Regions from separate parts of the Bradyrhizobium sp. CCBAU 21365 genome, predicted to be linked through region 1. Evidence: predicted binding sites of a transcription regulator. Region 1 holds the regulator's gene; each other region holds the start of a gene.
What was found. The regulator PhoB, encoded in region 1, activates phosphate uptake and scavenging genes when phosphate is short. The targets are predictions, from matches to a motif close to TGTCATNNANCTGTCAT.
Positions count from the first base shown of each region.

Region 1 (7,384 bases):
TCGCCGAGAGCGACGGCCTGCACCAGTCCGGCCTGATCCTGCTCGGCCTGCTGTTGTTCGTGCTGACCTTCTTCGTGCTCGCCGGCGCGCGGCTGATGCTGATGCGGCTTGAAAAGAAGGCGGGGAAGTAACGCCATGAACCCGATCTACAAATCCCGCCGCCGCAACGACATCGTCATCCGCGCGCTCTGTGTCGGCGCGGCGCTGTTCGGCGTCACCTGGCTGGCGCTGATTCTGATCACGCTGCTTTATAACGGCCTTACAGGCCTCAGCGTGCAGCTGTTCACCCAGAACACGCCGCCGCCCGGCTCGACCGAAGGCGGCCTGCTCAACGCCATCGTCGGCTCGCTCATCATGACGGTGATCGGCGTCGGCATCGGCGCGCCGCTCGGCCTGTTCGCCGGCACCTACCTCGCCGAATACGGCAAGCACGACAAGCTGACCTCGGTGATCCGCTTCATCAACGACATCCTGCTCAGCGCGCCCTCGATCATCATCGGCCTGTTCATCTATGGCGCGGTGGTGGTGCCGATGCGCGGCTTCTCGGCGATCGCAGGCAGCCTCGCGCTCGCGGTGATCGTGATCCCGGTCGTGCTGCGCACCACCGAGGACATGCTGCTCCTGGTGCCCAATCCGCTGCGCGAGGCCGCCTCCGCGCTCGGCCTGCCGCGTTCGCTGGTGATCAAGCGGATCGCCTATCGTGCGGCGCGATCGGGTCTGATCACCGGCGTGCTGCTGGCGACCGCCCGCGTCGCCGGCGAGACCGCGCCGCTGCTGTTCACCGCGCTGTCGAACCAGTTCTTCAGCCTGGATCTGACCAAGACGATGGCCAACCTGCCGGTGACCATCAACAACTTCGTGCAGAGCCCCTACGCCTACTGGAAAGAGCTGGCGTGGAGCGGTGCGCTGCTCATCACATTCACCGTGCTCGCGTTGAATATCGGCGCGCGTATCCTTGGTGCCGAAAGGGCCGCAAAATGACCGAGCTTTCCGTCTCCACGACTGCCGCGGGCCACGTTCCCCAGGTTCCGCTGCCGGAAGCGCCGCCGAAAGTCACGGTGCGCAACCTCAACTTCTATTACGGCGAGCACCACGCGCTGAAGAACATCAACCTGACGCTCGGCACCAACCGCGTCACGGCGTTCATCGGCCCGTCCGGCTGCGGCAAGTCGACCCTGCTGCGCATCTTCAACCGGATGTACGACCTCTATCCGGGCCAGCGCGCGGTCGGCCAGCTGATGCTGGACCAGACCAACATTCTCGACCCCAAGCTCGACCTCAACTTGCTGCGCGCGCGGGTCGGTATGGTGTTCCAGAAGCCGACGCCGTTCCCGATGACGATCTACGAGAACATCGCCTTCGGCATCCGCCTCTACGAGAAGATCTCGAAGTCCGAGATGGACGACCGGGTCGAGAAGGCGCTGCGCGGCGGCGCGCTGTGGAACGAGGTCAAGGACAAGCTGAACGCCTCCGGCCTGTCGCTCTCCGGCGGCCAGCAGCAGCGCCTGTGCATCGCGCGCACCGTGGCGGTGCGCCCCGAGGTGATCCTGTTCGACGAGCCGTGCTCGGCGCTCGACCCGATCTCGACCGCCAAGGTCGAGGAGCTGATCCAGGAGCTCTCCGAGGACTACACGATCGCGATCGTCACCCACAACATGCAGCAGGCGGCGCGCGTCTCCGACAAGACCGCCTTCATGTATCTCGGTGAGCTGATCGAGTTCGACGACACCAACAAGATCTTCACCTCACCGAGCGATCGGCGCACCCAGGACTACATCACCGGCCGGTTCGGCTAGAGCATGATCCGGAAAAGTGGGAACCGGTTTTCCGATCGGATCATGCTAAAATTCAGGACACGAAACCATGATCCCCGGGATCATGGTTGAGGGAGACAAGCGATGGCTTCTGAACATACCGCCAAGGCATTCGACAGCGATCTGCAGGAGTTGACGCGCCTGGTCGCCGAGATGGGCGGCCTGGTCGAGCGGATGATTACCGAGTCGGTCGACGCACTGATCCGTCGCGACGTCGCGCTCGGCAAGCGCGTGGTCGCCGCCGACATCGAGATCGACAATCTGCAGCGCAACATCGAAGAGCGCGCGGTGCTGACGATCGCGCGCCGCCAGCCGATGGCGATCGACCTGCGCGAGATCGTCAGCGCGATGCGTGTCGCGACCGACCTCGAGCGGATCGGCGACCTCGCCAAGAACATGGGCAAGCGCGTCGCGGCGCTGGAGAGCGATTTCCAGCCGCTGAAGCTGATCCGCGGCCTCGAGCACATGACCGACCTCGTGCTGTCGCAGGTCAAGTCGGTGCTCGACGCCTACGCCGCGCACGACCTGCCGGCGGCGATGAACGTCTGGAAGGGCGACGAGGAGGTCGATGCGATCTGCACCTCGCTGTTCCGCGAACTGCTCACCTACATGATGGAAGATCCGCGCAACATCTCGTTCTGCATCCATCTGATGTTCTGCGCCAAGAACATCGAGCGGATCGGCGATCACGCCACCAATATCGCCGAGACCGTGTTCTACATGATCGAGGGCCAGCAGATCACCGACAAGCGCCCGAAGGGGGACATGACCACTTTTGCCACCACGGTGCCGGGCAACTGAGGCATGATCGGCAAGTGCGGGACCGGCAAGAGCGAAACTGGATGATCCTCGCGACAAATCGTTTCCGCGGGGACTATGCTCAAGGAAGTAAGCGTTTCGGTTTGCGTCTGGGCAACGGATCACCACAGAGAAAGAACTTAAACCGATGAGCGCACGCATTCTGGTAGTCGAAGACGAGGAAGCGCTGACGACGCTGTTGCGCTACAACCTCGATGCGGAAGGCTACGATGTCGAGACGGTGGGGCGCGGCGACGATGCCGACACGAGGCTGAAGGAGCGCGTTCCCGACCTCGTGGTCCTCGACTGGATGCTGCCGGGCCTGTCCGGCATCGAGCTGTGCCGTCGCCTGCGGGCGCGGCCCGAGACCAAGCAGCTTCCGATCATCATGCTGACCGCGCGCGGCGAAGAAAGCGAGCGCGTGCGCGGACTTGCCACCGGCGCCGACGATTACATCGTCAAGCCGTTCTCGGTGCCGGAACTGCTGGCGCGGGTGAAGGGCCTGTTGCGCCGCGCGAGCCCGGAGCGGCTTGCGACCGTGCTGACCTATGGCGACATCGAGCTCGACCGCGAGAAGCGCCGCGTGGCGCGCTCCGGCCGCCCGATCGATCTCGGGCCGACCGAGTATCGCCTGCTCGAATTCTTCCTCGAGCATCCCGGCCGCGTGTTCAGCCGCGAGCAGCTGCTCGACAGCGTCTGGGGCCGCGACATCTACATCGATGAGCGCACCGTCGACGTGCATATCGGCCGCCTGCGCAAGCTGCTCAATCCGGGCCGCGAGCAGGATCCGATCCGCACCGTGCGCGGCGCCGGCTACGCGCTCGACGACCGCTTTGCCAAGGCCGAGCCGCAGCCGTAACGGGCGCGTGGCCATCGCAAGCCGCATCACCGGCGTCGTCCCGGCGAAAGCCGGGACCCATACGCCGCGGCCGGCGTAATCGGCACGTGGCCAGACGGCTTTCTAACAACACGCATTAGTGGTTATGGGTCCCGGCTTTCGCCGGGACGACGCCGGTGATGTAATGGGCTACGGACAAAAAAAATCCCCGCTTTCGCGGGGATTTGTTTTTGAGTTCTTCCGTCTTTTCCCGAGTGCTCACTTGATCTGCGGTTTCGCCGACGGCCGGCGGCGATCGGCGGCGGGCTGGTAGGCGACGCGCGAGTGATGCGCGCAATAGGGCAGGCCGGCGAGCGCCTTGCCGCCGCAGAAGAAGAATTCCGGGCTCGAGGGATCGCCGACCGGCCAGTGACAGGTGGCCTCGTTGAGCTCGAGCAGCGACAGCCGCTGGCTCATCGGCACCACATTGTCGTAGGAGATCGGATCGGGCTCCATCTCGACCTCGAAGGCGTGCGCCAGCGCGGTGTTGCCGCGCGACACCGGCCGCGCTACCCGCATCATGTGCTGGGCGGGGCGGGCCTTGCGCTGCCGCGGCGCGGCCGTGGAGGGTGCCTTGGCGCGGCCGGAGAGGCCGAGCCGATGCACTTTGCCGATCACGGCGTTTCGCGTCACATTGCCAAGTTCCGCCGCGATCTGGCTGGCCGACAGGCCAGACTCCCAGAGCTTCTTCAGCTGCTCGACGCGATCGTCGGACCAGGTCAATACAGTCATCGCATTCTTCCCTTCGCGTAGCGCCGGCCAATCATTGGAGCGGCGCTGCGAGCCAATCTGGACAAATATCCCTGCGGCCAGAATCCCTTAGCCCTCGCCGGGCACGGTGTTGCGCCCGAACGTTTACGCGAGACACGAAGGCTACTTAGAGGGTCCAGTACCGCCGCACGAGATGTCGTACCCGACAGGCCAAACGCTACAATATGGCGTGACTCTGGCGCAAGAGTCCGCGGCCGTGCGTCCACATGTTCCCACACAGTTAAGCATCGCGATGAGGCTTTTCCACCGCACCGGAATGCTCCGGATTGCGCTCGTTTCGCATTGCAGGAAGGCCACTTCGTGGCGATTGACACTTACCGACCGCAGCATAGAATGCCCGCCACGTGCCGCCCGCAAAGGCGGCCGTTTTGTTTTCCGAAGCTGGCCGTTGCTGCGCTGGCGTCAAGGCGCGCGGCAATTGTCGGCTTAAAAACCGTCAGTGAACGCCATGACCAACGCTGCCACGTCGCATCTGCTCCCCGTCTTCGCCAGGGTCGATCTCGGCTTCGAGCGCGGTGAGGGCGCCTGGCTGATCGCAACCAACGGCGACCGTTATCTCGATTTCACCTCGGGCGTCGCGGTCAACGCGCTCGGGCACGCGCATCCGCATCTGGTCAAGGCGCTGCAGGAACAGGCGACCAAGCTCTGGCACATGTCGAACCTGTTCAAGAGCCCGGACGGCGAGGCGCTTGCCGCGCGGCTGTGCGAGCAGAGCTTTGCCGACTTCGTGTTCTTCTGCAATTCCGGCGCCGAAGCGATGGAGGGCGTGATCAAGCTGGTCCGCCACTATCACTTCTCCAAGGGCCATGGCGAGCGCTACCGCATCATCACCTTCGAGGGCGCCTTCCACGGCCGCACGCTGGGCACGCTGGCGGCGACCGGCTCGACGAAATATCTCGAAGGCTTCGGCCCGCCGATGGACGGCTTCGACCAGGTGCCGCATGGCGACATCGAGGCGGTGAAGAAGGCGATCGGCCCGCACACCGCCGGCATCCTGATCGAGCCGGTGCAGGGCGAGGGCGGCGTGCGCTCGGCGCCGCAGGCGTTCTTCAAGGCGCTGCGCGCGCTCTGCGACGAGCACGGCCTGCTGCTCGCCTTCGACGAGGTGCAGACCGGCATGGGCCGCACCGGCGAGCTGTTCGCCTACAAGCGCACGGGCGTCACGCCGGATGTGATGTCGCTGGCCAAGGCGCTCGGCGGCGGTTTCCCGATCGGCGCGGTGCTGGCGACCGCGAAAGCGGCCGAAGGCATGGCGCCCGGCTCGCACGGCTCGACCTTCGGCGGCAATCCGCTCGCGGTCGCCGCCGCCAATGCCGTGCTCGACGTCATGCTGAAACCCGGCTTCTTCGAACATGTGCAGAAGATGTCGCTCTTGCTCAAGCAGAAGCTCGCTTCCGTCGTCGACCGCTATCCCGGCGTGCTGTCGGAGGTGCGCGGCGAGGGGCTGTTGATCGGCGTCAAGGCGGTGGTGCCGTCGGGTGACCTGATCGCAGCACTGCGCAACGAGAAGCTGCTCACCGTCGGTGCCGGCGACAATGTGGTGCGGTTCCTGGCGCCGCTGATCGTGACCGAGACCGAGATCGATACGTCGATCACCGCGCTCGAGCGCGCGTGCTCTGTACTGTCGGCGGCGCAGCCGAAGAAGGCGGCGGGATAATGAGCAAGCCGGTCCGTCACTTCCTCGATATCAACGAGCTGCCGCTCGGCGAGCTGCGCAACATGCTGTCCGCCGGCGCCGCCATGAAGGCGAAGCTGAAGGCGCACGAGAAGGGCAGGAAGCCGCTCGAAGGCAAGACGCTGGCGATGATCTTCGAGCGCCCGTCGACCCGCACAAGGGTGTCGTTCGACGTCGGCATGCGCCAGCTCGGCGGTGAATCCATCATGCTGACCGGTGCCGAGATGCAGCTCGGCCGCGGTGAGACCATCGCCGACACCGCACGCGTGCTGTCGCGCTATGTCGATGCGATCATGATCCGCATCCTCAACCATGACGCGCTGCTCGAGCTCGCTGCCCACGCCACCGTCCCCGTCATCAACGGCCTGACCCGGCGTTCGCATCCCTGCCAGGTGATGGCCGACCTCATGACCTATGAGGAAAATCGCGGCTCGATCGAAGGCAAGACCGTGGCCTGGACCGGCGACGACAACAACGTGCTGGCCTCCTGGGCGCATGCCGCCGAGCGGTTCAAGTTCCAGCTCAATGTCGCGACCCCGCCGGAACTGTCGCCGAAGAAGCCGATGCGCGACTGGATCAAGGCGACCGGCGCGCCGATCATGCTCGGCAGCGATCCGGAAGCCGCCGTGCGCGGCGCCGACTGCGTCGTCACCGACACCTGGGTGTCGATGGGCGACAAGGAGGGCGAGCACCGCCACAACGTGCTGCGGCCCTATCAGGTCAATGCCAAGCTGATGTCGCTCGCCAAGCCGGACGCACTGTTCATGCACTGCCTGCCCGCGCATCGCGGCGAGGAGGTCACCGACGAGGTGATCGACGGGCCGCAATCCGTGGTGTTCGACGAGGCGGAAAACCGCCTGCATGCGCAGAAGGGCATCCTGGCCTGGTGTTTCGACGCGGTCGCGTAGCGCCCATTCAATGCTGTCGTCCCGGCGAAGGCCGGGACCCATACGCTGCGGCCGATGAAAGAGGCACAAGGGGAGACGCCTTGTGCCGCGACAAAATCCCGTGGTCATAGGTCCCGGCCTGTGCCGGGACGACGATCTCGCGTTGAGTGAACCCCTTTCGTTTTGCGGTCCGAGACCCCAGATAGAGCGCCATGGTTTCACAATCCCCCGACATCAAAATCACGCCCGAGGCGCCGGTTCGCGCGCCCTCAGCGGTTCCTGTCGACGATGCCGTGCTGGCCTTCGAGGTCGGCGCGCTGGACCTGCGCGGCCGGCTGACCCGGCTCGGCCCCGCGCTCGACGAGATCTTGCACAAACACGATTATCCGCCCGCGGTCGGCAAGCTGCTCGGCGAGGCGATCGTGCTGACCACGCTGCTCGGCTCGTCGGTCAAGTTCGAGGGCCGCTTCATTCTGCAGACCCGGACCGACGGTCCGGTGTCGCTCCTGATCGTCGATTTCCAGGCGCCCGACCGGCTGCGCGCCTATGCGCGCTACGACGC
Region 1 covers NZ_CP030036.1:1,182,260-1,189,643, forward strand. The annotation lists gene pstC (phosphate ABC transporter permease subunit PstC) at 1-131, shown strand, start outside; gene pstA (phosphate ABC transporter permease PstA) at 136-981, shown strand; gene pstB (phosphate ABC transporter ATP-binding protein PstB) at 978-1,796, shown strand; gene phoU (phosphate signaling complex protein PhoU) at 1,899-2,615, shown strand; gene phoB (phosphate regulon transcriptional regulator PhoB) at 2,761-3,471, shown strand; gene XI02_RS05515 (GcrA family cell cycle regulator) at 3,709-4,221, opposite strand; gene XI02_RS05520 (aspartate aminotransferase family protein) at 4,709-5,917, shown strand; gene argF (ornithine carbamoyltransferase) at 5,917-6,843, shown strand; gene XI02_RS05530 (Hsp33 family molecular chaperone) at 7,035-7,384, shown strand, end outside.

Region 2 (7,384 bases), 4.4 Mb from region 1:
CGTTGAGCGCCGATGGTCAGACGCTGACGATGCGCGGCTTTCTCGGCATCTCGCTGTTCGGCAAGGATGAGGTCTGGACCCGGCTGCCTGACACCGCGGTGGCCCAGCTCGATCCCGCGATCGTCGCCAAATACCTGCCGGCGCAAGCCGCGGTGGCGAAGCCGGCGGCGCCGGTGCCCGCGACGAAGCGGCACTAACACTTCTCTCCAGAGCTTTTCCCGTTCCGATGGAATCGGAACGGGGCTCTAGATTCTTGTTTTGACGCGTTTTCTTCACGCGAACCGGTATCCACTTCGCTCGAAAACGCTCTAAAGCGTGATGGCATTAAGTTCGATAGCCTGAGTTTTTGAGGTAGTTGGCACATTCCTCGGAGGTGAAGGCATCGAGTGCGAGGCCGATTGCGGCGCAGACCGCGTCGACGGTTCGCGCGGCTGCCTTTCGGACGAGGTGCTTGAGCTTGGCAAAGACCTGTTCGATCGGGTTCAGGTCGGGCGAGTATTTTGGCAGGAAGAAGAGTTTGGCGCCGACCGAACGGATGAGTTGGCGAACTGCTTTGCTCCGGTGGCTGCCGAGGTTGTCCAAGATGACGATATCGCCGGGTCGAAGGACGGGCAGAAGAACCTTCTCGACATAGGTACGAAAGCTCACGCCATCGATCGGCCCCTCGATGAACCATGGCGCATCGATGCGGTCATGGCGCAGGGCCGCCAGGAAGGTCATGGTCTTCCAGCGGCCGTGGGGAACCTTGGCGTGAAGTCTGCGCCCGCGCGGCGCCCATCCTCGCAAGGGCGCCATATCAGTCCTGGTCCAGGTCTCGTCGATGAAGACCAGCCGTTCAACTTCGACGCGACCTTGATATTTTGTCCACTGGGCTCGCCGCCGCGCGACCTCGGGTCGATCGCGTTCGCCAGCCGCCACGCTTTTTTTTGAAGCTGAGCTTCTCGGCATGCACGAAGTCCCACACCGAATGGTAGTCGACCTTCAGGCCGCGTCCGGCAAGTTCGGCAACGAGCCCCCGTATGGTGAAATCGCCGTCTTTGATCCGCTGCGACAGCCAGACTGCGTGGTCTCCCGAAACCGCCTTCGGCTTGTGACCGCCCATCTGGCCAGGCTCAACGCTGCCGGTCTCCTCGACCCGCTGCATCCAGCCGATGGCAGTGCTGATCGCCACCCCAAACTGCTTGGCGGCCCGATTGCGCGACATCCCGCCCTCGATCGCGGACACGACACGCTTGCGAAGATCCAGAGAGTAAGGCTTCCCCATCCATGCTGGCCTCCGATCCAGCCAGCATGGTGAATCAGAAATACACTGATTTGGGAATCCCAAATCGATTCAACCTAACCCCATCCCGCTTTAGCTAACGCTCCGATCTGCTCACGCTCCGCTCTTGCGTGGCAGCGTGAGCGTTCAGCGCTGTCCCATTGGTGCAATCGGCATCGGCAATGGCGCGACCGGCTCGGAAATCACTTCCGGCACGGCGGTGTTCAACTGCAGCACGGTGGCGGCCGCGGGGACCGCGGCATCGGCCATCGCCGCATGGCCTTCGGCGCTCGGATGCACCGCGCCGCCATACACCGCCGACAGGATGCCCCATGTCGCGTCGTGGATGTCGCTTGGCTGCATCGAGGATGGCAGGCCCTGCGGGTAGGTCATCGCCGTGAAGTAGCTGTCGTTGGCGTCGCGGATCCAGCGCGCGCGCGGCAGATAGGCGCGGTATTCGCCGGCGCTGCGGCCGCATTTGAGCGGCTGGTTGGCCGCGGCGACGATGTCCGACACGAAGCTGTCGCCATTGGCGGCGAAGCAATCGCGGTCGAATTCCGGATCGGTCGACGCGCGTGCGCAGAAGCCATGGCTCGCAAACGCGTCCTGATGCGCATCGACGAAGGTCATGCGGTCGGCCTGCGGATTGCGGCAGATGATGCCGGACTGGCACTGCGCGATCGCCTTGAGCTGCGGCAGGAACTCGTTCTGCACGAAGCTCGAGACCGACGCGAGGCGGTTGGGATCCGCGTTGAACGAGGGATGGATCTCGAAGCCGGCGCGGCCGCCGGGGCAGGGCGCCCCGCCATTGGCCAGCGCCGGATTGGCATAGGCCGTGTAGATCACGTGCGAGAGATCGCCGCCGACCAGCGGCTTCAGCGCATCGCGCAGCTTGGCAAAATCGGCCGGCAGGTCGCGCGCCAGCGCCGAACGGGCATCGTCGACGCTGGCCATCGAGCCGCCGCGGCTGAACAGCGTGCGCTCGGTCGGCGTGTCGACGATCACGTTGGCGACGAGGCCGGAGAAATAGATGTCGTTGGCGCCGATCGACAGCAGCACGAGGTCGAGGGTGCGGTCGGGCTGACGGCGCTTGGCGGCGGCGAGTGCGGTGCGCAACTCCGCGATCTGGCCGTTGACGGTGCCCGAGCAGGTGTTGGCTGTCTTCGTCGGCAGGCATTCGCGCGCCTGCTGCGAGCCGAGCAGGCCGTCGGCGATGGTGGCGCCGGTGCAGGCCAGCGGCAGATAGGTCACCGCGGTGTGCGGATATTGCACGGCGAGCGCGAGCGCCGTGCGGGTCTGGTAGCTGTACAGCGACCGGTGACAGGCCGAGTTGAGCCACAGCGCGCTCTGGCGCTGCCAGTTGGTCAGGGTGTCCGGTGCTTCGCAGGCGCGGCCGCCTTTGTAGCCGGCGCGGCTCGGCCGGTAATATTGCGCCCCGCCGAGATAGGAGCGGAAGCAGAACCCCTCGTCGGAGAGCGCAATCGCGCGGTCGGGATTGCCCTCGCCGGATGCGATGCTGTCGCCGAGGCCCGCAATCAGCAAGTCGCGCACCTCGATCGGCGTCGTCACGCGCTGGTTGGCGTCCGAGCCGCTCGCGACGTCGACGGTCGCGACCGTGGTGCGGCCGTAGCGGACGCGCAGATTGACCGGCTCGGCGCAATCGAATGTCGAGGATTGCGGCCCGTCGCCGTCGTCGAACGACCAGGCGCAGGTCGCGCCGACCGGAACCGGTCCGGTGAGCCGCACGACGATCGGATGATCGATCGGCGTCAGATAGCTTTCCTTGACGTTGTCGCGCGTGCAGGGCTCGCTGACGCGGCCCTGCAGGTCGATGCAGAGCCGGTTCACGGTGTTGCGCGCCCAGCCGCGGCCGTCGCTTTGCAGTTCCAGCGCCTGTTCCGAGGCCAGCACGGTGCGGCCAAGCCCGCTTTCGACATGCAGGCGGAAGTCGCGTTCCTCGCGGAACAGGCGGAAGCGGTTGCGGACCTCCCAGGAGATCTGCAGCTGATTGTCCTGCGCGTCCGCGGCCGATGCGAATACCGCGGCCAGCGCGCTGCCGAGCAGCACGCTGCAGACCGTCACCCGAAACGAAAATCGAACCAAAAAGCCAATCATGGCGCGGTTTGACGCGAGCGGTACGGCGAAAATAAGAGAAGCGGCTGCGAGGATCGAAAATCCGGGATCGAGCGGCCCGCACGAGGGCCGATAACCTTGCCTGTTACCGTTTCAGCTGCCTGACCCGCCGGCTTTCGATCGGTTGCCGCACGGTCGCCGAAGCCGTGCAGGCTTGGCTTAGTCGTTTCCGCTCTTGCCAGGGCTGCACCACGTTGAGCCAGAGCTCGCGCATGCCCATGATCGAGATCGAAATCCCGAACGGGATCAGAAAGTAGAGGATGCGGAACACGACCAGCGTCGCCAGCAATTGTTCCTTGCTGAACTCCGGCAGCGCCACCAGCATCGCGGCGTCGAACACGCCGATCGAGCCGGGGGCGTGGCTGGCGAAGCCGAGCAGCGTCGCCAGGATGAACACGACCGCCAGCGAGACGAAGTCGATATGCGGCTCGGTCGGCATCAGCAGGTACATTGCGAGCGCGCAGAAGCCGAGATCGACCACGCCGATCAGGATCTGCAACAGCGTCAGCTTGGCCGAGGGCAGCACCACCTTCCAGCCGTTCTGGCCGAGCTCGCGGCGCTTCTCGCCGGTCAGGAGCCAGACGAAATAGGCCCCGATGCCGGCAAGGCAGCCGAGCGCGATCAGCCGGTTCATCGCCGGCGGCAGCAGGTCCATCGCCGACGCCGCCGCCGGGTGCCAGGCCATGCCGAAGCCGAGCACGAACAAATTGCCGAGCCAGAAGGTCAGGCCCGACAGAAAGCAGATCTTGGCGACGTCGATCGCGGAGAGGCCGTAATCGGAATAGATCCGGAAGCGGATCGCGCCGCCGGTGAAGACCGTGGCGCCGATATTGTGGCCGATCGTGTAGCTGGTGAAGCTCGACAGCGCTGCGATGCGGTAGGGGACATGGATCTTGCCGATCGTGCGCAGCGCGAAGAAGTCGTAGAAGGTCAGCGTGCAGAACGCCCCGACCACGCAGAGCGCCGCGAGCGCGATCCGATGCGGCGCGATGTTGGTGAGCGCGGTGAGAATGATGCCGGTATCGACGCCCTTCAGGGTGTGAACAAGCGACGTGATCGCGAACGCGATGATCAACACACTCGCGGCGATCCCGAGCCGTTTCCAGCCGATCTTTTCCTTGAAACCACGCCCAAGCGTGGTCAGCAGCCGAAGCATTCATCCTCCCGGCGGGGCGGCAATTTCAGTGGGACCCGGTCACGGACGGCGACGGGTGACGGGCAAACGCACCGTACGCGATGACCCATAAGGCAAAACCGATGCGTTGTGCAGCCCTTGACAAGCCAAGCTTCGGCCCTCGTCCAGCGTCATTGTCATATTGGCTACATATGTTCTCGCTCTGCGGAATGTGAGTCGCAGGACAGCGACGGGGCCGCTACGTGTTCCGCCGTTCCAGGCGGTTTCGTCGGCCTTTTTGCCGATTTTGGGGCCGTCCCGGCGTCGATGCGGGTTCGTTGGCGCGAGGCGAATAGACGATATGCATCAGCCTGGGGACGCCTGGGCCCGCTGTGGCGTTTACCAAAGTGTGAAGTCGACAGGCGCTTGCGCATGATCCGCCCTGCGCTCGGGGCCAAGTGAGGCGCGCGAGGGCGGTCCGTAGGTCTATTGAGGCAAAACGCCGCGCGAGCGGGCCGCCGTCGGGCAGGCCGGCCAGGCATGCGACTCCACACTTCGATCGATGGCGAAGTGTTGCGGCGCAACGAAGGCCTATGTCTCGCATTGGTTGCCGAGAGCAAGGACAAGACCATGCAACAGACATCCCTGAACGTCCGGCACATGCCGCCGGACCGGCGCGCAGCGTCGCATCAGCAGTCGAGCGGGCTCGGAGCGACGTTGACGCTCGCTGCGATGAGTCTCGGCTATGGCGTCGTGCAGCTCGACGTCACCATCGTCAACACGGCGCTCAATGCGATCGGCGCCTCGCTCGGCGGCGGCGTTGCCGAACTGCAATGGGTGGTCAGCGCCTATACGATTGCCTTTGCGGCCTTCATCCTGACCGCGGGCGCGCTCGGCGACCGGATCGGCGCCAAGCGCATCTTCATGGCCGGGTTTGCGATCTTCACCGCGGCATCGGTTGGCTGCGCGTTCGCGCCTGATGCGGCGACGCTGATCGCCGCCCGCTGCGTGCAGGGGCTGGCCGCGGCCATTCTGGTGCCGAACTCGCTGGCGCTGCTCCGCCATGCCTATGAAGACGAGCAGGCACGGGGACGCGCAGTCGGGGTCTGGGCCGCGGGCGCGAGCCTTGCGCTGACCGCCGGCCCGTTCGTCGGCGGCGGACTGATCGCGCTGGTCGGCTGGCGCGCGATCTTTCTGGTCAACCTGCCGATCGGCCTCGCCGGCCTGTGGCTCGCCTGGCGCTTTGCCGGTGAAACCGCGCGGCATCAGCAGCACCGGCTCGATCTGCCGGGTCAGGTCGCGGCGATCGCCGCGCTCGGCACGCTCGCCGGCGCGCTGATCGAGGGCGGCGCGCTCGGCTGGGGCAGCCCGTTCGTGATCGCAGGCTTCGCTCTCGCCGCCGTCTTCTCCGTGCTGTTCGTCTGGCGTGAGGCGCGCGCGCCGCAGCCGATGCTGCCGCTCTCGCTGTTCCGCCACCGGATGTTTGCCCTGACCTCGCTGGTCGGCCTCCTGGTCAATGTCGCGTTCTACGGCCTGATCTTCGTGCTCAGCCTCTACTTCCAGCAGGTCAACGGGCTGTCGGCGCTCGCCACCGGCTTGGCGTTCGTGCCGATGCTCGGCGCCGTGCTGCCCGCCAACCTGATCGCGCCGCACGTCGCGGAGCGGATCGGCGCGCCGGCGACAATCGCGCTCGGCGCCGCGCTCTCGGCCGCCGGATGCCTGGCGCTGCTGTTGATCGGCCCCGGCACGAGCTATCTCGCAATCTGCCTGCAGCTGCTGGCCATGAGCGGCGGCCTCGGCCTGCTGGTGCCGCCGCTGACATCGGCGCTGCTCGGCAGTGCCGAGCCGCAGCATGCCGGCATCGCGGCAGGGGTGCTGAACGCGACCCGGCAGACCGGCAGCGTGCTCGGTGTCGCGCTGTTCGGCTCGATGGTCAGCCGGTCCGCGGCCTTCATCGCCGGCCTGCATGCGGCGCTCGTCATCTCCGCCGGCGTGTTGCTGGCGGCCGCTGCGCTGATCTGGATCGGTTCATGGTCAGAGGCCCGGCGTTGAGACGAACTGCGGCGAGGGATCTCCGCTCGCCTTGACCCGATCGCCTGCATTCAAGGCTTCTTCACCATGCGTGGAACCTTGCTGCATTGCGGTTACCGTTCGTACACGAATGCGTCTGTTCTTATAGGTCCATAAAGGGGGCCTATATGTATCGCGTTCTGACCTGTCTCACTTGGAACATGACTGGCGACTGGTCGTCCTTGGCGCGGTGATCTGCCTGCTCGCCAGCGCCGTCGCGATCAGCCTGTTTCACCGCGCCCGCGCCGCACAGGGGCGTGCCCGCGAGATCTGGATCGGCCTCGATGCGGCGGTCGGCGGTTGCGGTATCTGGGCCACCCATTTCGTCGCCATGCTGGCGTACGATCCCGGCATCGAGGCCGGGTACAACATTCCCATCACGCTGCTGTCGCTGGTGCTCGCGGTTGCGATCCTGGCCGTCGGATTGGCCGTCGCCACGCTCGACGAACGCTGGCGGACGGTTGCGGCCGGTGGTGCGATCGTCGGTGCCGGTGTCGCGGCGATGCATTACACCGGCATGCTCGGGCTGGAACTGCCCGCGCGCATCGTCTGGTCGCCCGGCATCGTGGCCTCGTCGATCGCGTTCGGAAGCCTGTTCGGCGCGCTCGCGCTCGTCGTTGCCACCCGTGGCGAACGTTTCGGCACCGTCGCCGCCGCGACCGGTCTTCTGACCGTCGCGATCGTCTCGCATCATTTCACCGCGATGGGCGCGGTGACGCTCGTCCCGGATCCGACGATCGTTTCCGGCGGACTTACGGTCTCGCCGCGCGTGCTCTCATTCATGACCGCCGTTGCGGTTTTCGCGA
Region 2 covers NZ_CP030036.1:6,234,985-6,242,368, reverse strand. The annotation lists gene XI02_RS29470 (DUF2147 domain-containing protein) at 1-197, shown strand, start outside; one part of gene XI02_RS29465 (IS630 family transposase) at 325-927, opposite strand; one part of gene XI02_RS29465 (IS630 family transposase) at 929-1,264, opposite strand; gene XI02_RS29460 (hypothetical protein) at 1,409-3,376, opposite strand; gene XI02_RS29455 (YbhN family protein) at 3,480-4,550, opposite strand; gene XI02_RS29450 (MFS transporter) at 5,169-6,560, shown strand; gene XI02_RS29445 (EAL domain-containing protein) at 6,733-7,384, shown strand, end outside.
Region 2: a site for PhoB is predicted at 4,704-4,720, ahead of XI02_RS29455 (YbhN family protein). Genes of this name have one in related genera too.

Region 3 (7,384 bases), 830 kb from region 1:
GCGAAGCGAAATCCGGGACCGAGCCATCCGCGGTTGGAGCAGCCCCCGGATTACGCTTCGCTTCATCCGGGCTACAGGTTCTTCTCCTTCCCCCTGAAAGGGGGAAGGTCGGGATGGGGGGCGCCCGCAGACGACGCTGCAAGCCGAGAGAGCAGATCCCCACCCGCTTTGCTCTGTGGAGCAAAGCGACCTCCCCTTTTCAAGGGGAGGTTAGAACATCACTCCTCTTCCGGCACACCGCGCTTCAGCGCGGCGCGGGCGGCATCGCGATGCTCCGGCGTGATGTGGCTTGCCACAATGCGGAGCGCGGTTGCGAGCACTGCGGCGTCATCGGTGAAGCCGAGGATCGGCAGCATGTCGGGCACGAAATCGAACGGCAGGATGAAATAGGCGATCGCCCCGAGCAGCGCCGCCTGCACGTGGCGCGGCGTCTGCCGGTCGAAGGCGCAGTAATAGGCGGCCAGCAGGTCCTCCGCGAAAGGCAGGCTCGCCACCACCTTCTTGAACTTAATCCAGAAACGGCGGCGCACGCTTTCCGGGTCCTGCGCCAGCCGATCGGCAGGCCCAAATCCCGCGCCGTGTTCGCTCGATGTCATCGCAAGGTTCCTCGACGCCGCGCCAGCTCGGCGGCGGACGATGCGAATCTGGGGATATCGGCGGACCCGCGCAAGGTTGCACGCGCCGGGCTCAACTGACCCCAAGCTGCCTTGCGATCGCGTTCATGGCCTTGGCAAGGTCGATGTCGCGCTTGGTCACCCCGCCGACATCGTGGGTCGACAGCACCACCTCGACCGTCTTGTAGACGTTTTTCCACTCGGGGTGATGGTCGCTCTTCTCGGCGACCAGGGCGGCGCGGGCCATGAACCCGAAGGCCTCGTTGAAGTCCTTGAACACGAAAGTCTTGGCGATCGCCTCGCGGCCGGACGTTTCCGACCAGCCGGCCAGTTCCCAAAGGGCGGCCTTCCTTGCCTCCGCTGACAGCCGTTCGACCATGGTAACCCTCCCGTTTAACGCCGACTTTAGCCTAACAACCGGCCTCCGGGATGGGATCCACGCCCAAATTAAGGCCGAAATCGCGTCCTATCGCCGCTGGTAACCATGACGGAGTTGTAACATCTGTCCGTTCAGTAATTTGCTACACATAGGAGATGTATGGGCGTTGGTAGTTTTGCGAGATTGAGCCCCGACGATTGTTTGCGAGATCGATGACAGACGGCTCCGCCAGCATGTCGCCCAAGCCGCTCCGTTCGGCAAAGCGGCGGCTGATGTTCGTTTTGATCGCGGGCGCGCTGGCCATCATCGGCACGCTGATGGCGGGCTATTATTTCGCCGTGCGTCCGGTGACGCTGCGGATCGCGGTCGGTCCCGCCAACAGCGATGACCTCAAGGTCGTGCAGGCGCTGGCGCAGGCCTTCAACAACCAGCAGCAAACCCAGGTCAAGCTGAGGCCGGTGCAGACCGAGGGCGCCACCGCCAGCGCGCAGACGCTGGCCGACGGCAAGGCCGATCTCGCCATCATCCGCGGCGATCTCGAGGTGCCGAAGAATGCCCAGGCGGTCGCGACCCTGCGCAAGAATGTCGTGGTGATGTGGGTTCCGCCCGCCAAGGGCAAGGTCCGGAAATCCGCGCGGATCACCAAGATCGCGCAGCTTGCCGGCCGCAAGATCGGCGTCGTCGGCCGCACGCCGGCCAATGTCAATTTGCTGAAGCTGATCCTGACGCAATACGGTGTTGACCCGATGAAGGTCGAGATCGTGCAATTCCCGGCCAATGAGGCGGCGGAAGCGATCAGGAACCTCAAGGCCGACGCCTATCTCGCCGTCGGCCCGGCCAACAGCAAGATCACGATCGATGCGATCACGGCATCGGTCAAGGACGGCGGCGAGCCGAGCTTCCTTGCGATCGACGCCTCGGAGGCGATCGCGCAGAACCATCCAGCCTATGAGGCCGCGGAAATCCCCGCCGGCTCGCTCGGCTCCGCCGACCGGCCCGACGATGAAGTGAAGACGATCAGCTTCTCGCACCACATCGTCGCGCGGAAGGGCCTGTCGGACTCGACGGTCGCGGCATTCACGCGGCAATTGTTCGCGATCCGGCAGTCGCTCAAGACCGATTTCCCGCTTGCCGCCAAGATCGAGACGCCGGACACCGACAAGGATGCCACCATTCCGGTGCATCCGGGCGCCGCCGCGTTTGTCGACGGCGAGGAAAAAACCTTCCTCGACCGCTACAGCGACTACATCTGGTGGAGCCTGATGGCGTTCTCGGCGATGGGCTCGGCCGGTGCGTGGTTCGCCGGCTATCTCAAGCAGGACGAGCGCAACACCAACACCTCGCAGCGCGAACGCCTGCTGGAGATGCTGAAGGCCGCACGGCAAAGCGATTCAATCGAGGAACTCGACCAGATGCAGGCGGAGGCCGACGACATCCTGCGCCACACGCTGGACTGTTTCGAGCACGGCGCAATCGAGGAAGGCACGCTGACCGCATTCAACATCGCGCTCGAGCAGCTTCATAACGCCGTCGCCGACCGCAAGGCGCTGCTGTTCAGCATGCCGCAGAATTTGCAACGGACTGCCACGCAGTTCAGGGCGGCGGGCACGGCGTAGAATCGCCGCTACTCTCTCTCCGCCAAAGCCTGTGAGGGAGTCATCGGCGGCAGGGTTCCCTCCCCCCTTGCGGGGGAGGGTTAGGGAGAGGGGTGCCACACGACGTGCTCTCTCAGAATTGAGTTCGACAACAAGCGACCGAGTTGCGAAGGCACCGTTCTCCGCAAACATGCCGCCCGGAGCTTACCCCTCTCCCCTACCCTCCCCCGCAAGGGGGGAGGGAGCCCGACGTACGTGCTCACCTTACAAAGGTGCTCACCCCGACGCCTTGTGCCTCCCGCCGCTGTAATCTCTCCGTCATGGAATTTTTCTAGGTCTTGGCGCGCCTGCGGCGCATTGTCGCTGTGACCTGAGGAGGCTCCCCATGACGATCCGGTTCTCGCGAAATCTCACCCGCCGACGCTTTCTCTCCACGGCGGCGGCGGCCGGCGCCGGTGTAATCGCGATGCCCTATCTGTCGCGCGCCGCCGACCGCCCCGTGATCACCCATGGCGTGCAGTCCGGCGATGTCGGCGTCGACGGCGGCGTGGTGTGGGCGCGGGCCGACCGGCCGTCGCAGATGATGGTCGAGGTCGCAACCACCGAGTCCTTCAAGGATGCCCATACGCTGCCGCCGATCACGGCGCTGCCCGAGAGCGACTTCACCGCCAAGATGCTGCTGGAGAACCTGCCCTCCGGCCAGGACATCTTCTACCGCGTCCGCTTCCGCGACCTTGCCCACATCGACATCGTCGGCGAGCCGGCGGTCGGACGCTTCCGTACCGCGCCGAGCGATCGCCGCGACGTCTCCTTCGTGTGGGGCGGCGACGTCGCCGGCCAGGGCTGGGGCATCAATCCCGATGACGGCGGCATGATCACCTTCGCCGCGATGAAGAAGCACACTCCGGATTTCCTTCTGCACTCCGGCGACACGATCTACGCCGACGGCGTGATCCCCTCCGAGGTGAAGCTTCCCGACGGCAAGATCTGGAAGAACGTCACGATTCCCGAGAAGGCCAAGGTCGCCGAGACGCTCGACGAATACCGGGCCGCCCACAAGTATAACTTCCTCGACAACAACGTCCGCGCCTTCAATGCCGAGGTGCCGATCTTCGTGCAGTGGGACGATCACGAGGTGACCAACAATTGGTCGCTGTCGAAGCAACTGCCGGCGGCCTACAAGGAGCGCGACATCAACGTGCTCGCGGCGCGCGCCGCAAGGGCCTTCCACGAGATGTATCCGATGCGCGAGAGCATCGTCGAGCCTGGGCGCGTCTATCGCACGCTGAGCTACGGTCCGCATCTCGACGTCTTCATGCTCGACGAGCGCAGCTATCGCGGCCCCAACGGCCCGAACCTGCAGGAGCAGTACGGCCCCGACGCCTATTTCATCGGCCCGGGCCAGATGGCCTGGCTGAAGCGCGCGCTGCTCAACTCGCGCGCCACCTGGAAGGTGATCGCCTCCGACATGCCGCTGTCGCTGATCGTCTATGACGATGCCGCCAACAAGAAGGGCTCGGAAGCCTTTGCGCAGGGCGATGGTCCGGTGCGCGGCCGCGAGCTCGAGATCGCCGATATCCTGCGCTTCATCAAGACCGCAGGGATCGTCAACACGGTGTGGCTGACCGCCGACGTGCACTATGCGGCAGCGCACTACTACAACCCGAACAAGGCCCAGTTCCAGGAATTCGATCCGTTCTGGGAATTCGTCTCCGGCCCGCTGCATGCCGGCACGTTCGGTCCGAACGAACTCGACAACACCTTCGGCCCCGAGGTGAAGTTCATCAAGGCGCCGGGCGAAGGCAACCAGAACCTGCCGCCGTCGGCGGGCATGCAGTTCTTCGGCCACGTCAAGATCGACGGCAAGAGCGGGCAGATGACGGTGAGCCTGCGCGACCGCGTCGACGCCGAGCTGTGGGCGATCACGCTCGACCCGAAGCCGGTCTAGTTCGGTCACAGCCACGACGGAACCGGGCTCTTTTTCTTGACGGCCTGGCCTCCGAGGCGAGGCAACGCGATTGCCGGGGATGGACCTCCCCGGCATCTTCCGGTACCGATGTCAGAGTCGTTATGCTGGGGGCCCGGAGGGGCGGAGCATGAGGCGCTGCGAATTCTTTCGCGTGCTCGGTGGTAGCGTTGCGAGATTTCGGCCTCGCCGCTTTTTGGTCGTCGCGATCGCAGTGTTCGCGCTGCTGCCGATCGAAGTCAGCGATGCCGGCTGGCTGCCCGATCTCTTCAGGAGCTCACCCAAGCATGCCAAGTCGCTGAAGCGCGCGAAGGCGACAAGGGCTGCCAAATTGGCAAGGCACCGCGCTCCGCCCAGGCACCGCGCCATGCGGCTGGCCGCCCTTGGGCCAGTCACCCTGCCGCTTTCAGCTCTCAAGCGGGCCGCTGCCAAATGCGATCCCGCGACGTTCCGGATCGTGCTGGATGTCGGACATACCGCGCAATCGGAAGGCGCGATCAGCGCGCGGAATGTCGCCGAGTTCACCTTCAACCTGCGCCTTGCGAAGCTGATCGAGCAGAGGTTGAAGGCCGAAGGCTTTGCCGAAACCAGGCTGCTGCTGACCGAAGGCAAAGCGAGACCGAGCCTCTTCAAGCGGGTCGCCGCCGCCAACAATCTGCACGCGGATCTGCTGATGTCGATCCACCATGACTCCGTGCCCAACAAGATGCTCGAGGACTGGGAGTTCGAGGACAAGAAAAGCCACTTCAGCGACCGCTTCAGCGGCTACTCCGTGTTCGTCTCCCGGGACAATCCGGACTTCAAGACCAGCCTCCGGTTCGCCGAACTGGTCGCCGGGGAAATGAAGGCCCAGGGCCTGCATTATGCCGAGCAATATAGCCAGGCCATCATGGGTCGTTACCAGCACCCGTTGCTGAACAAGGATACCGGCGTCTACAGCAATGATGAACTCATCGTGCTGAGAAAGACCGCGATGCCCGCGATCCTGCTGGAGGCGGGCTCGATCATCAACCGGGACGAGGAACGCGAGATGGACTCGCCCGAGCGCCAGAACCTCATCAGCAGCAGCGTCGCTTCCGCCGTGAAGGAATTCTGCGAGCCGCGATGGGCGCTGCTCGGTCCACCCTGACGGCCGAGCGATCAACTCCTCCTCAGCCCGGCTTGCCCGACTTGATCTCCTTGAACTTGGCAAGCGCCTGCTCGAACTTGGCGTTGAACAGCCACATCGCATCGAGGATCTCGCGGAAGGTCGCGGATGTTCTTGCCCGGTCGGCCCGGCCGAACGCGAAGACGCTGTTGTTGCGCAGATATCGCATGATCCTGGGATCGGAAATTCTGTAGCCGACGAGGTTGCCCGATTTGAGCGCTGCCCTGGTTGGCGTGGGAATGATCTGGATCAGCTCAAAGACCTTCATCTGATCGATCGGGTCCGGCAGCGCTTTCTGGATCGCCGCGACCTGCGGGAAAAGTTCGGCGTGTGCGTTCATCAGGCCGTCTCGCACGGCGGTCCAGTGATTGAACCTGTGATCGAGGTTGCCGACCCGCGCCTCTTCCCGGTCGTCGCGACGGCTCAGCGCAGGATCGAGAGTCGCGATCGACCCCTTGATCGCTGCCCATTTCCTTCGGCCGTTGCGATCCTCGGACGGGCCGGTCTGCAGGCTTCCCTTATAGGTGTTCGATCGTGCATTGCCCGCATTCTGCTTGCCGTTCGTCTCGGCAAAGAAGAGGCCGAGGCTGATACGGCCCGCGACGGCGGCGTCGGCTGCGTCAAGACCCTTGGCCCGCGCGATCACCGTCGCCAGATCGACCACGTCCTTGAATGGCGTATCGGATGTTTGCGCACCGACGGGCGGCGCCTCCATGACGTCGAAGAGCTTCCTGTACTCATCGAGCAGCAGCTCATTGTCGGCGTTGAAGTAGGCCGGGGGGATTCCGAATCTGTTGGGTCTTCCAAGCCTGGACGGAAGCGCATCGGTGAGGTCCTTGTAGGCGCTCATCATCTCGACACGGGCCAGATAGATCGCCTGGCCTGGCAAGTCGGGCAGCGGCTGCTTCGAATCGATCTGCGCGCGGCGTTGGCGCAGAATCGACTCGAAACCCTTCAGGGCTCTGTCATAGGTCTCAAGCGCGGCCGATTGCTCGCTCGAGAGTGCGGCCGGCGTAGCGAGAGCTGGCGACACGAAGCGGCCGACGACGGCCGAGCCGAACGGCGGCGCTAGCAGCAGCCCGAGAGCGAGCGCGGCTGCGGGCGCGGCAAATATCCTGATCACCATGACGCTTTCCCGAAGCGCTTGCGTCACCGAATCCGACGGGCTGGATCGTAGACGACGAACGCTCCGGCGGCGAGGCCGAAGCCTGGCAATCCGTCAGTGGCCGTTTCTCAGCGCCGCCTCCAGCGCCTCGCTCGAGCACGGTTTGGTCAGCCGCGGCTTGTCGGCGAGCGATGCCGGCAGCCGGATATCCGCGCCATAGCCCGTGACGAATGCGAACGGCACCTTCAGCGCATCCAGCCGCTCGGCGATCACGAACGTCTTCTCGCCCCTGACGAGGCCGACGTCGAGCAGCGCGAAATCCGGCGCGCGTTCGGCAATCAGCTCGAGCGCACGGGCGACGCTCGCCGCGGTGCGCACCGTGCGGGCGCCGAAGCCGAGGATGGTGTCCTCGAAATAGAGCGAGATGATCGGATCGTCCTCGACCACGAGGACATCGCCGGGCATGCCGGCATTGGGGGTGAAGTCCATGGGCGTGCCAGTTTCCGTTTGCTAGAGCTTCTTGTCTTGACGCGTTTTCTTCACGCGAACCGGTGTCCAATTCGCTCGAAAACGCTCTA
Region 3 covers NZ_CP030036.1:350,808-358,191, reverse strand. The annotation lists gene XI02_RS01680 (YkvA family protein) at 219-596, opposite strand; gene XI02_RS01675 (4a-hydroxytetrahydrobiopterin dehydratase) at 688-993, opposite strand; gene XI02_RS01670 (TAXI family TRAP transporter solute-binding subunit) at 1,206-2,609, shown strand; gene XI02_RS01665 (alkaline phosphatase) at 2,974-4,536, shown strand; gene XI02_RS01660 (N-acetylmuramoyl-L-alanine amidase) at 4,751-5,683, shown strand; gene XI02_RS01655 (hypothetical protein) at 5,706-6,827, opposite strand; gene XI02_RS01650 (response regulator) at 6,921-7,295, opposite strand.
Region 3: a site for PhoB is predicted at 2,894-2,910, ahead of XI02_RS01665 (alkaline phosphatase). Genes of this name have one in related genera too.

Region 4 (7,384 bases), 820 kb from region 1:
ATGCAATTCGCCACCTCAGCGTCGCACGCCCAAACTTCGCCTCTGGTCGTCGCACAGGCGCAGCAAAAGGAAGAAACCGGACCTGACGGAAAGCCGAAGGCGCGGCCAGCGCCGGGCGCGCCGGGTGCTCCTGCACGTCCGGCACCGCCGGCCGCAGCGCCGCATCCGCAGGCGCCACCTCCCGCTGCGGCGCCCGCACATCCTGCTCCGCCGCCGGCCGCAGCACCCGCGAAGCCGACCCCGCCTGCAGCGCCTGCCCGGCCCGAGCCGCCCGCGGCTGCACCGGCAAAGCCGACCCCGCCTCCGGCAGCCGCGCCGCATCCGGCGCCGCCGCCCGCTCCCGCACGGCCCGAGCCGCCTGCGGCGCGCCCGACGACGCCTCCGCCGGCGGCTGCGCCTGCACGTCCCACACCGCCACCGCCCGCGGCCGCACCCGCGAAGCCATCGCCGGCCCCGGCACGGCCGGAGCCGCCCGCGGCGGCACCTGCGAAGCCAACCACGCCACCGCCGGCGGCCGCCCCCGCACATCCGACGCCGACCCCACCGCCGCCGGCCGCAGCACCGCAGCGACCCGGCACGCCGCCGCCCGGCGCAGGTCCCGCGCACACGCCTCCGACGCCAACCCCCGGCGCCACGCCGAATGCCGCGCCGGCAGCGCGCCCCGGCACCCCGCCCACAGCGGCAACGCCGACACCGACGCCCGCAACCCCGGGAGCTCCGACAACGGCACCGGCCGAACGCCGCCCTGGCGATCGTCCGGGTGGCGAACGCGGTGAACGTCCTGGCGGCGCCAAGCAGCCGCCGGGCACACCGCCCGCGGCGACGTCAACGCCCGCGCCTTCGGCAACGACAACGCCGCCGGCAGCAGGGGCACGACCGGGTACGCCACCCGCCGCGACAGCTCCCGGCGCGACACCGACACCGACGCCTCCGGCTGTCGGCGCACAGCCTGCGCGGCCAGGCACCCCGCCTGCCGCAACAACGCCTCCGGCACCCGGCGCGACGCCGACGCCACCGGCGCCAGGTCAGCAGGGACGTCCGGCGACACCGCCCGGAACGCCTGCGACCCCGGGCGCGGCAATGGGCGCGCCTGGCGCGACCCCGGCTCCGGGTCAACCGGCACGCCCGGGCGTTGCGCCCGGCGTATCACCGGCCCAGGGAGCTGCGATGGGCGCGCCGGCGCCGTCGGTCGTTCCCGGCTCGGCCGCCGCAACGCCACCGCCCGGCCGCGCGCAATACGCGCCGCCGACGGTTGCGCCGGCCTTCCGCGCCGCGCCAGCGGTCGCAGCGCCGCTGCCGCCGCCACCTCGGCATGACAACATCAAGCCGCTCGCGATCGGCGCCGCCGTCGGTGCCGGCGTGGTCGCCGGCGCCATCATCGGCGGCAGCATCGCCGACCTGCACAGCCAGCGGCAGGAGGTCGTCGAAGGCGGCCGCACCATCTACACCGAACCGGACCGCGTCATCATCCGCGATCCGGGCGGCCAGGCCTATGTCCGCGGCGACGACGTCTATCGTTTCCGCTATGGCGCGCGCGATATCCGCACCGAGACGATCGGCGGCGAGACGCGGACGGTCGTGGTTCGTCCCGACGGCAGCGAGATCATCACGGTGGTCGGCTCCGACGGCCAGATGTTGCGCCGTATCCGCAGGGATACTGGCGGACGAGAGGTCGTCATCATCGACAACAGCTATCGCGATCCGCGGGCGGTCGGCGGCTTCTATGTCGACGTGCCACCGCCGGTGGTCAACATTCCCTACGATCGCTACATCGTCGACGCGCAGGACGCGTCGCCCGACGTGATCTATGAGACCATGGAAGCACCGCCGGTGCAGCGGATCGAACGGCGCTACTCGCTGGACGAGATCCGCTACAGCCCCAACGTCCGCATGCAGATGCCGAGCATCGACGTCAACACGATCAACTTCGACTCCGGATCGTGGACCATCCCGCCGGACCAGGCGGCGAGGCTGCAGGTGATCGCCGACGGCCTCAACCGGGCCATCCAGCGCAATCCGCGCGAGGTGTTCCTGATCGAGGGCCACACGGATGCGACCGGCAACGACACCGACAATCTGTCGCTGTCCGACCGCCGTGCGCAATCCGCCGCCGAGCTCTTGACGCAGCAATTCGGCGTGCCGGCGGAGAACCTGACCTCGCAGGGTTACGGCTCGCAATATCTGAAGGAGCAGACCGACGGACCGAGCCGCATCAACCGGCGCGTCACCGTCCGCCGCATCACCCCGCTGCTCAACGGCGGCACCGCCTCCGCCGCGCCGCCGCGCTGAGCCGCGCGACGTCACAATACGAAATGGCCGGGAGCGATCCCGGCCATTTTTTGTTTGCTCTCCTTCCACCTGAAAGGGGGAAGGTCGGGATGGGGGTCAGCCGCAGATGATGGTGGCTGCGGAGAGAGCAGATCCCCACCCGCTTTGCTCTGGCGAGCAAAGCGACCTCCCCCTTCTCAAGGGGAGGTTGGAGGAGCGTCGCCCCCGCAAGCGGGAGAGGTACAGCGGGCATGCTGATCGACCCAATCTCTTCATTCGTTACTTCTCCGCGCCCAGTCCCAGCGCCTCGACCATCACGCGGAATACTTCGGTGTTGTCCATCGAGCCGTGGACGCGCTCGCTGCCCGGGCCGGTCGCGGTGAGGATGACATCCTCGCCGGAATGCACGCTGGCGCCGATCATTGCCGGCAGATTGCCGAAGCGCAGCACGACGCCGGGGACATCCTTGTACTTGTCATTGGCCTTGAAACTGTCGGGCTGATCGCCCTTCACGGTCAGCTCGTTCGGATCGTCGAGCTTCGGGCGGAACGTCTCGTAGTGGTCGGGCAGGCTGGCCGAGAAGATCGCAAGCCGCCGGCTGACATCGACGCGTGACGGATAACCCTCGGCGTTCGGCGCCGGATAATTCGGGAAGCCGGCCTTCTCATAGACGCCGACGCGCTCGCGCAGGGGCACGTTGGGTGTCGTCATGTCGTCATTGATGGTGCCGACCAGGCTGTTCGGATGGTTGTGGTCGGCCACGACCAGGATCAGTGTGTCGTCGCTGCGCGCTTTCGCCCAGTCCTTTGCGAGCCGCACTGCGTTGTCGAGCATGATGGTGTCGTAGACCGCGCGCTCCATGTCGAGCAGATGGGCGTATTTATCGATCAGGCCGGATTCGACCATCAGGAAGAAGCCGGACTCGTGCTTCGACAGCACCGTGAGCGCGGCCCGGACCTGTTCGGTCAGGTCAGGCTGTTCGGGGAATTTCTTGACGCCGCCCCCCTTGAGGAATTTGCGGTCGAGCGCGCCGTCCATGTTGCCGGCGGCGAACAGGCCGAGCAATTGGCGGGTGTCCGCTTTGGCCGCGAGCGTGGCGAGCTCGCTTGCGGTGGTCGCGACCGGATAGCCGCCGTCGCGGAAGCGCGCGAGATAGTCGATATCGTCCTTGCGTTTCGACCCGGACGTGGATTGCGGCAGGAAGTTCGCGGAGCCGCCGCCCATCAGCACGTCGGGCTTCGCGTCGAAATATTGCGCGACGATCGCGTCATAGGCGGCGCGGCGGCGGGTATGCGCAACCATCGCCGCCGGCGTCGCATCCTCGACCTCGGTGTTGGTGACGATGCCGACGGCGAGGCCCGCCCGGCGCTTGGCGAGGCTCGCGATGGTCTCGACCCTGGGATCGTCGAGCGGATCGGGCGTGCGGTCGGCGTAGACGCCGAGCGCATTGACCGCGGCCTTGTGGCCGGTGGCGTAAGCGCTCGCGGCATTCGCCGAATCGGTGATGATCGAGTCCGAGCCCGCCGTCGCAACCAGCGCCATATGCGGCATGTCGTCGATCGCGAGCTTGCCGCGGCTCTTGCCCTCCGCAATCCCCTTGGAAAGGATTCGCGCGGCGACGCGATGCGACGGCGACATCCCGTCGCCGATGAACAGGATCACGTTCCTGGCCTTGCGTGCCCCGGTGTCATAGACGGTCCAGGTCACCGTCCGGCTCTGCGTGCCGTCGCTGACTTCGACGGCGACTTGCCCGGCCTTGGCGAGCGAGACATCGCGCAGCAACAGCGCCGATTGCTCTTGGCCGGCCTCGCGCGCGGTGAAGGTGCCGCCCTGGCCGAACACCGCGGCATAATCCGCGCCGTTCAGCGTGACCTTGAGCTTTGCTTGATCGACCACCCCCGGAAGCTCGACCTTGAAGTCGAATTTGGCGCCGGCGAGGATATCGGCGCGATCGATCGGATAGATCGTCTGCGCGAACGCCGGAGCTGCCGACAACGCCAGCATGACGGCCATACCGGCAACTCGCTTGATCATGATCGATGCTCCGCCTCTTGCGCATGACGCGCGCGCCGGGGCGGAGGCTAGTGGCGACGGATGACGGCGCAATGAGGCGGCGCCGGGGCGTATTGCCGCAACGGCCGGCGTGGTCTCAGCGCGCCATCTGCTGCGGATCGTAGAAGAAGCGCTCCTCGACCAGCTCCTCGCCGCGCCAGGTCTGCCAGGCGACCTCCTCCATGCTGCGAACCTTGCCGTCCTTAGCCGTGAATTCGAACCGCCAGCAGATCGCCGAATGATCGCCGTCGAGCAGGAGCGGCCCGAGCCGCGTGGTCTTGACGCCGGCGACCGCGGCCAGCACCGCCGCCTCGCGCGCCGCCAGCGCCTCGCGGCCGACCCGCCACTGGCCGTCATTCTCCTGGGTGCGGGCATCGACTGAATAGAAGTTCATGATCGCAGCGACATGATCATTGGATTCCACCGTGTCAGCGAAGGCTTGCAACGTCCTAAGCGAGGGCATGGGCACTCTCCCTTTACCGACTGATAGTCGGTACTTATCGACCAAGAGTCGGTAAGTCAACTGGTGCCGCTACGGAACCTGGGCTAGACAGCATGATCCGGAAAAGTGTGAAGCGGTTTTCCGGCGACAAACGCGCAGTGTTTGCGCTGAGATCATGCTCAAACAAGAGCGAAGCGATGGCAACCCAGGCCGAACGGCGCGAGAAGACCAGAGCCGCCATCGTCAAGGCGGCGCGGCGCATTTTTGGCGAGCGCGGCTTTGCCGCCGCGACGATGGACGACATCGCCGCTGGAGCGCGCGTCGCCAAGGGCGCGGTCTATCATCACTTCGCGACCAAGGAGGCGGTGTTCGAGGCGGTGTTCGAGCAGGTGTCGATCGACCTCGTCGCCGATCTCGATCGCATCTCGCGCGCCGAGAACGATCCGCTGGCAGCGATGGCGGCGGGCACGCAGGGTTATTTCGCGGCGTGCTCGAAAGGCCCGACCGGACAGATCATCTTGCGCGATGGTCCGGCCGTGCTCGGCTGGGAACGCTGGCGCGAGATCGATGCCAAGCATTTCGGCGGCAAGTTTCCGCGCGCGCTGGCTGCCGCGATGGATGCCGGCGTGATCGCGAAACAGCCGATCGAGCCGCTGGCGCGGCTGCTGCTCGGCGCGGTGACGGAAGCCGCGGTTGCAGTCTCCGCGGGGCCGGATATCGGCAAGACCGGCACCGATTACGCGCGCGCGTTCCGCTCGCTGCTCGATGCGCTCAGGGTGAAGTAGGCGAACTTTCTCCCGTCGTCCCGGCGAAGGCCGGGACCCATTGCCACAGGGAGGAGTCATTGAAGCGCGCTGTGGCCCCAGCGTTGCGCAACAATTGAAGGTCGTGGTTATGGGTCCCGGCATTCGCCGGGACGACACTGAGTTTGTGGCGCGTTCGCCCGCCGCCTCAATCCTTGTCGTTCTCGAGCTGGAAGATCTGCGCGCCTTCGCCGCTCGAGATGAGGCCGGTCTTGTTGTAGAGGCCGAGCTTGGCGCGGGTGTCGGCAATGTCGAGGTTGCGCATCGTCAGCTGGCCGATGCGGTCGGCCGGCGTGAACGCGGCGTCCTCGACCTTCTCCATGCTGAGCCGCTCCGGCGCATAGGTCAGGTTCGGGCTCTCGGTGTTGAGGATGGAGTAGTCGTTGCCGCGGCGCAGCTCCAGCGTCACCTCGCCGGTGACGGCGCGCGCCACCCAGCGCTGCGCGGTCTCGCGCAGCATCAGCGCCTGCGAATCGAACCAGCGGCCCTGATAGAGCAGGCGGCCGAGCCGCATGCCGCTGATGCGGTACTGCTCGATCGTATCCTCGTTGTGGATGCCGGTGACGAGGCGCTCATAGGCGATGTGCAGCAGCGCCATGCCCGGCGCCTCGTAGATGCCGCGGCTCTTGGCCTCGATGATGCGGTTCTCGATCTGGTCGCTCATGCCGAGGCCGTGGCGGCCGCCGATCGCATTGGCCTTGAGGAACAGCGCGACCGGATCGGCGAACGTCTTGCCGTTCAGCGCGACCGGCTGGCCTTCCTCGAACCGAACCACGACCTTCTCTGCCTTGACGTCGCAATCGGCGCGCCAGAACGGCACGCCCATGATCGGGTTGACGATGGTGATGCCGCTCGCAAGGCTCTCGAGATCCTTGGCCTCATGCGTCGCGCCGAGCAGATTGCTGTCGGTCGAATAGGCCTTCTCCGCGCTCATCTTGTAGGCGAAGCCCTGCGCGGTCATGAACGCCGACATCTCGGCGCGGCCGCCGAGTTCGTCGATGAACTGCTGGTCGAGCCAGGGCTTGTAGATCCGCAAGCTCGGGTTGGTCAGCAGGCCGTAGCGATAGAAGCGCTCGATGTCGTTGCCCTTGAAGGTCGAGCCGTCGCCCCAGATGTTGACGCCATCCTCCTGCATCGCCGCGACCAGCATGGTGCCGGTCACCGCGCGGCCGAGCGGCGTGGTGTTGAAATAGGTGATGCCGCCGGTCGAGATGTGGAACGCGCCGGACTGGATCGCGGCGATCCCCTCATGGACCAGCTGGGTGCGGCAATCGACCAGGCGGGCCTTCTCGGCGCCGAAATCCATCGCCTTGCGCGGGATCGCGTCGTAGTCGGCCTCGTCGGGCTGGCCGAGATTGGCGGTATAGGCGAAGACCTTGGCGCCTTTCAGCTTCATCCAGAGCAGCGCCGCTGACGTGTCGAGCCCGCCCGAGAACGCGATGCCGACTTTTTCGCCGGTGGGCAGGCTTTTCAGAATCGTACTCATGGAACGGTCCAATCGGTCGAAATCGGTGGTGATTAGGCAGGCCGAATATCAAATTTCCGGAGCCTGGGCACGCCTTTAATCAGGCCTCGGGCGCGCCCTGCTCCACCCGGCCGCCGCGGCGCCAGCGCTGCATCAGCCGGTAGCCGGGCATGGCGAGCCGGGTCAGCGCCGCATCGACCTGTTCGTCGGTTAGCCGGGTCGACGCCCAGCGGTAGATCAGGGCGTAGAACAGCCAGACCACGAGGAAAGACATCAGGCCGGCGATCGCCACATCGGTGAAGAAGTGTCCGCCAAAAGCCATTCTGAGCCCTGAGGTGACGAGGCCGAACACGG
Region 4 covers NZ_CP030036.1:363,598-370,981, reverse strand. The annotation lists gene XI02_RS46180 (OmpA family protein) at 1,168-2,289, shown strand; gene XI02_RS01730 (alkaline phosphatase) at 2,548-4,302, opposite strand; gene XI02_RS01725 (nuclear transport factor 2 family protein) at 4,418-4,783, opposite strand; gene XI02_RS01720 (TetR/AcrR family transcriptional regulator) at 4,960-5,547, shown strand; gene argG (argininosuccinate synthase) at 5,714-7,051, opposite strand; gene XI02_RS01710 (phosphatase PAP2 family protein) at 7,131-7,384, opposite strand, start outside.
Region 4: a site for PhoB is predicted at 4,363-4,379, ahead of XI02_RS01730 (alkaline phosphatase). Genes of this name have one in related genera too.